Regions from separate parts of the Paenibacillus motobuensis genome, predicted to be linked through region 3. Evidence: predicted binding sites of a transcription regulator. Region 3 holds the regulator's gene; each other region holds the start of a gene.
The links. The regulator Rex, encoded in region 3, represses fermentation and respiration genes when NADH is low (regulators of the CRP and FNR family bind a similar motif). The targets are predictions, from matches to a motif close to TTGTGAAATATTTCACAA.

Region 1 (2,276 bases), on a different contig from region 3:
CCAGCACAATAGCTTGCTCATACAAGGGGGCAACTAAACCGTAGGCAATCCCTCGATGCTCAGCGCATTCTCCTACCGCATAAATAGCTGGATCTGAAGTCTGCAGAACATCGTTAACACAAATAGCGCGATTTACTTCCAGGCCAGAATCTCTTGCAATTGCCGCATTCGGACGTATTCCTACAGCCATTACGACAAGGTCGCATTCAACACTTGTTCCGTCTTCGAATCGTATGCCTTGCACACGCCCATCGCCATAAATCTCTGTCGTCTTTTTCTCCATCAGGAACTTCATGCCTTGCTTCTCAAGATCGCGCTTCAATAAGGCTGCCGCCGCATGATCAAGCTGAACTTCCATCAGATCAGCCAGTAGATGAACCACATGAACCTCCATGCCTCGATCCAGCAATCCGCGAGCAGCTTCTAATCCAAGCAGGCCTCCGCCAATGACGACGGCTTTTTTATACTGTCTCGCAGCATCCATCATTGCCTGCGTATCATCTATAGTTCGGAAACCGACAACGCCTTCCAAGTCATGGCCTGGAACAGGTAGAATAAAGGCGCTTGAACCGGTGGCAATAATGAGCTTGTCGTACGAAACAGTCGTTCCTTTATCTGTTATAACCTGTTGTTCTTCACGGCGAATTTGCGTAACATGCTCGTTAGAGATCAGACGAATTTGATTTGCTTCGTACCAATCCCAGTCATTAATGTTTATTTCATTAAAGGTTGTCTTGCCTTGCAGTACGTTGGAGAGCGCGATCCTATTGTAGTTAGGGTAAGGCTCATTCCCAATCATAGTGATGTCATACAAATCAGGATTTCTCTTTATAATTTCCTCAATGCAGCGCGCACCTGCCATACCATTCCCGATCATCACCAAATGACTTTTCATCCGTACTCCTCCAATATCCTTGTGAATGTAATCACATACTTTTAGATTATGTTACCTATTATTCGAATAGTGAAGAGTGATTGTGGTCACTTTTTCTATGGATTTTTTTCTAATATTATCAATAGCCAAACAGCCTTACCCTTGTGTTAAGGAGTAAGACTGATAGCGTTATTATCCTAAAATTTATTCTTAACAAAATCATTAGTGCGTGTTCAAAAAGGCTGGTGTTCAGCACCGGGAAGGTGGGATGAAGCTAGGGCGCGAGGAGCGCAACGTACGTAGTTGGTACGTGAGCACCGGAGGGCCCGGCTGAATTCAAGATTCGATGTCGAATAGCTACTTGATTTACTTCGTGTTAAATATAGAATTTATAAGTTATCAGCCAAGCTGATGAAATTCTATATCGCAAGAAAACCTACTTTTGAATCGCGGTCGCTCAACCTTGAATTGGCCGATCCGGTTTTCTTATCAAAAGCGGACTTTTTGAATAACTTCTATCAGACCAGCTTCTTACGGATCGTTCCAGAGATCAGGTCGATGGTTGTAATCATGACGATAATACCTAGCAGGATGATGCCTACACGATCCCAGTTCCGCGTGCTCAGGGCAAAGATCAATGGTGTGCCGATGCCTCCGGCGCCAATAATGCCAAGAATCGTTGCGGAGCGAAGATTAAGCTCGAAGCGGTACAGCGTATAGGATAGAAATCCAGGCAGGACCTGCGGGATGACCGCGAACCATAGAATTTGCAAACGGCTTGCTCCCACTGCCATAAGCGCCTCCAGCGGGCCGTTGTCGATATTCTCAACTTCATCGGCGAACAATTTACCAAGCATCCCTACGGAATGCAGGCCTAACGCCAGAACTCCCGCGAATGATCCAGGGCCCACCGCTTTGATGAACAGGATCGCCATAACCACTTCCGGAAAAGTACGGATCAAGCTGAGGAATATCTTACCTGAACCAGATATAACCTTGCCACGGCTCATATTAACCGCCGACCAGAAGGCGAACGGGATACAGATGATCGTTGATATGAAAGTGCCAAGAATAGAGATCGCCAGCGTGTCCAATAGACCTCGCAGCAGATCCTCTCCATCCGGCAAGTAGACATAGCCCCAATCCGGTGCGAATAGTCCAGCCAGGATCGACTTGCTCACCTGTCCGGCAGTCTCCTTGATACCGGAATAAGGGATGCCGGCAAAAGCCCAGACATAGACGAGAATGAGCGCGATATAAATCAGCAGACGATAACGATTCTTCTTAGGCTTGGGTACGATTTCATTCCATGATCTTGTCATAACAATTTCTCCCGCAGCTTAGAGCTAATATAATCGATGGCCAGTACGACAGCCAGAGTGACGATAATGATCATGCAGGT
Region 2 (2,276 bases), on a different contig from region 3:
ATTTGAGGATTCAGATTGATTGCGGGAACGGGTATCCACAACTTTTATTTGTGCTCAAATCAGCGACAGAGTTGGCTTGGCCTACAGGTGAGCGTACCGAGTGGCAGCAGAAATCAATGGAGCAATTCTATCGCTCATTGCAGCCAATTATGTCGGCAATCTCTACGGTTACGGGTCTCCCTCTACCCCAACTCTGGGGGCAAATTCCATTAGGGGCCGAATATTACGTGAATCTATTGAGCGGTTCATTTGATGAAGAACAGCATCGGGAGCAATTGCTAGAAGCCTATGGAACTCTTACGAAGCATATCGATTGCAGTTGCTTTGACTTGAAGCGCAATCCTTTTGATGTGAAGGAAATCTGGTTGGATGATCCGTATCAGCCCGGGGAGCAGACGCGTATGAAGCCGACTTGCTGTCTGGCTTATCTCACCGGGGATGGATATTGTTATACTTGTCCTAAGCTAAGCAAGCAGGATCGACAGAAGAGATATCAGGAGATCCGATCGGCATACAGCCAGTAAAAATAAGGAACAAGATCTCATTTTCCACTTCCAAGCGGAGGATGGGATCTTTTTTTGTAAGGCAAAAAAGTTCTATCACATAGTTTGTGACAAAAATCACATAACCAAAGGATGTCCCACGATACAATGAAAGTCGAAATGAAAATCACGCTGTTAGCTAGTCTTGGCGAGACTTGGTTGGCTTAATGATATTAAGCTAAGTTTCTATAATAAGTGGGTGTTCAAAAAGTTAGGTTTTTGAACAACCTCTATAAAAATATTCAAGGGAGAGAAATTCCATGGCGTATTACAAACCGGATCAGATTGCTCAAGCAACGGTGGAAACCGGGGTGAAGAAGGCGCATAATCCACTCTTGACTGTGTTTATTCTCGGTTTTTTGGGCGGGGCGTTCATTGCTCTTGGATTCCTGCTCGATATCCGCGTAATTGCTGGAGCGCCTAAAGAGTGGGGAAGTATTGCGACTTTCATTGGTGCTGCGGTGTTCCCGGTGGGCCTTATTCTAGTGCTGCTGGCGGGGGGCGAACTGTTGACCGGGAATATGATGGCTGTATCCCTGGCGCGGTTCAGGAAGAGGATCACGACGGGCGAAATGTTCAAGAATTTGATCCTGATTACGATCTCCAACTTTGTCGGGGCTTTGTTTGTTGCTTACTTCTTTGGACATGTTGTTGGTCTAACCTCAAGCGGAGTTTACCTTGACAAGCTGGTTGATATGGCAGGACATAAGCTGGACGATAGCTTTCTGCAGGCGTTCGTGTCCGGCATTGGCTGTAACTGGCTGGTAGCTCTTGCGGTGTGGCTGGCCTATGGCGCAGACAACTTCAGCGGTAAAATACTCGGGATTTGGTTCCCGACCATGGCCTTTGTAGCGATCGGATTCCAGCACGTTGTAGCCAATATGTTTCTGATTCCAGCAGCTATATTTGAAGGTTACTTCTCCTGGGGAGAATACTTCATGAACTTTATTCCGGTTTGGCTCGGTAACTTGATGGGTGGCGCATTGTTCGTTGCCGGAGCATATTGGGCTGTTTACTTGAAAGATGCCAAGGAGGAGACAGCAGTCGATTCGGTGACTACCAAGGCCGACGCGAAGGCTTAACTCCCATTCATTGAATTATATATAGTTCAACGCAAGTGACTCGTGTATGTCAGGTTCCTAATCAGAAAGGACCTCATGCGCGGGTCATTTGTATTTTTCCAGGTTCATATTTTGCAGGAACTATACATCATGTTATCGGTGAATCTGGGCGTTATGCTATCTATAGACATTCATGCCTGTTATCAAATACAATTACCTAATTAGGAGGGATGAGAGATGGTTCATGAGGAGAATGGAGTATTTCCTGCAGTATGTCCGCTAGATTGCCCAGACACCTGCGGTTTGCTGCTGCACAAAGAGAATGGACGAATCGTCAAGGTGGCCGGCAACCCGGACCATCCAATCACCCAGGGGGCGATTTGTAATAAAGTAAGAAATATGACAGAACGGGTCTATCATCCGGAGCGGGTGCTTTATCCTCTCCGCCGTGTTGGTGCTAAGGGAGAAGGCAAGTTTGAACGGATTACCTGGGATGAGGCTATCGCAGAGATTGCAGAGCGGTATCAAGGATTGATTAAGGCATATGGTTCAGAGTCGATCCTGCCTTACAGCTTCTATGGAAATATGGGGATGCTCAGCGTGGACGGAATGGACCGCCGGTTCTTCCATCGGCTCGGCTCCTCTCAGCTTCAGCAGGGAATATGCAATTCCG
Region 3 (2,276 bases):
TCTATTCACATCCTATCGGATGTTGCGGCAAGTATATGACCCATTAAAAGAGCGGCTGGTCGATGAAGGGATTACCGTCATTGGACAAGGGATGGATAGCGGCAGCAGAACGAAGCTGACCCGTCGTTTTCAAGGGCAGCAAGCATCGGTACTGCTCGGGACAAGCAGCTTCTGGGAAGGCGTAGATATTCCTGGCGAAGCATTGACGAGCCTGGCGATTGTCCGCCTGCCGTTCCAGCCGCCGAATCACCCGCTGGTTGAGGCTAAGAGTGAAAGACTTCAGAGAGAGAAGAAGAACCCCTTCATGAAGCTGTCGGTACCTCAGGCGGTCATTCGCTTCAAGCAAGGGTTTGGGCGTCTAGTTCGTTCTTCCGCGGATCGAGGAATTGTCGTTGTATACGATACTCGCATCTTGGAATCTTATTATGGCAAATACTTTTTATATTCATTACCGGGACCGAAGATGGAACATATGACACTTACGCAGATGGTTCCTCGGATCTCAGAATGGTTAAACGATGACGAAGAGTCGTAATTTCTTCGAAATGCACCTGTAGGGGGAAAATATATGAAATCAGAAAAAATTTCAGATGCGGTTGTGCGCAGATTGCCTGTATACTTGCGGTTTCTTAATGAATTAAGCCATCGCGAGGTCTTGACGGTTTCTTCCCAGGAGCTCGGACAGAAGCTGGATCTAAATCCAGCTCAAATCCGCAAAGATCTCGCTTATTTCGGCGATTTTGGTCGGAAGGGGATCGGGTATGACGTCTCATACTTGATCGAGAAAATACGGCAAATTCTAAATTTAGACCAGCAGATTAATGTAGCTCTTGTCGGAGCCGGTAATTTGGGGCAAGCCTTGTCCAATTACAATACTTATGTGAAGGATAATATGCGGATTATCGCAGTCTTTGACGCCAACCCGGACAAGATCGGCAAGAAGATCAAAGACATTACGATTCAGCCGATCGAGGAGTTGGAACAGACTGTAAGAGATAAGCATATTCAGATCGGGATTATTACGGTACCTGATGTGGAGGCGCAGCGCGTTGCCGACCAGCTCGTTGCCGCAGGTATAGGGGCGATTCTGAACTTTGCGCCTACAATCATCAAGGTTCCTTCTGACGTGCGTATCCATGCGGCAGATTTCACAACAGACCTTATTAGTCTTGCTTATTATTTGCAGAGCGGAAAGGAATTACCGGAAGATGAGTCGTAAATGGTTGATTAAGAATGGTACATTCGCAGTACTGGACGGGAAAAATCCGATCGTCCATGGTTATATGCTGATCGAAGGAGATACGATCTCTTATATCGGCGAGGAGCGCCCAGAGGGCGTAGAAGGTGCGGAGACATATGATGGCAAAGGCCTGCTCTTCATGCCGGGCCTCGTCAATTCACACGGGCATACGGCGATGTCATTGCTGCGTGGTTATGGAGACGATATGGTCCTGCAGGAATGGCTGGAGCAGAAGATGTGGCCGATGGAGGCAAAATTTACTCCTGAGGATGTATATTGGGGTGCTTCTTTATCTGTCCTGGAAATGGTCAAAGGTGGAACTACGACCTTCCTAGATATGTATGATCATATGGATCAAGTGGGTAAGGTTGTTGAGGAATCGGGCATCCGAGGTGTTCTAACACGCGGTGTGATCGGCCTCTGTCCACCTGAACTACAGGATCAGAAGCTGGCCGAAGCGATCCGCATTGCTCGTGATTGGCACGGCAAGGCTGAAGGACGGATTACAACAATGATGTCGCCGCATGCTCCGTACACATGCCCGCCGGACTATATTGAGAAGTTTGTGCAGGCAGCGCATGATCTTAATTTGCCATTACACACACATATGTCCGAGACAAAAGCGGAGGTCCAGCAAAATGTTGACCAGTATGGCGTTCGTCCTGTTCAACATCTGCTTAATCTGGGCTTCTTTACTCGTCCATCTTTGGTAGCTCATGCGGTGCATCTGACCGATGAAGAGATTGAGATTCTTGCCGCCCATAAGGTGGCAATCTCTCATAACCCGGGCAGTAACCTCAAGCTGGCTAGCGGGGTAGCGCGGGTACCGGAGCTGCTGAAAGCAGGCGTTACGGTGTCGCTAGGTACAGATGGCCCAGCGAGCAACAATAATCTCGACATGTTCGAGGAGATCAGGCTGGCCGCTCTGATCCATAAAGGGGTGTCCGGCGATCCAACGGCCGTACCTGCCCTTGAAGCCCTTCGTATGGGAACAGAGTATGGGGCGAAATCGCTCTACTTGAACAATACGGGCAAA

Region 1: the regulator Rex is predicted to act here: its motif matches at 915-932, upstream of nirB (nitrite reductase large subunit NirB).
Region 2: the regulator Rex is predicted to act here: its motif matches at 609-626, upstream of ABD014_RS17705 (formate/nitrite transporter family protein).

The regions. Positions count from the first base shown of each region.
Region 1 covers NZ_BAAACX010000015.1:265,129-267,404, forward strand. Annotated here, with positions in the region: gene nirB (nitrite reductase large subunit NirB) at 1-895, opposite strand, end outside; gene phnE (phosphonate ABC transporter, permease protein PhnE) at 1,393-2,196, opposite strand; gene phnE (phosphonate ABC transporter, permease protein PhnE) at 2,193-2,276, opposite strand, start outside.
Region 2 covers NZ_BAAACX010000015.1:398,232-400,507, forward strand. Annotated here, with positions in the region: gene ABD014_RS17700 (hypothetical protein) at 1-524, shown strand, start outside; gene ABD014_RS17705 (formate/nitrite transporter family protein) at 803-1,624, shown strand; gene ABD014_RS17710 (molybdopterin-containing oxidoreductase family protein) at 1,841-2,276, shown strand, end outside.
Region 3 covers NZ_BAAACX010000016.1:202,366-204,641, forward strand. Annotated here, with positions in the region: gene dinG (ATP-dependent DNA helicase DinG) at 1-535, shown strand, start outside; gene ABD014_RS18885 (redox-sensing transcriptional repressor Rex) at 569-1,219, shown strand; gene ABD014_RS18890 (amidohydrolase) at 1,209-2,276, shown strand, end outside.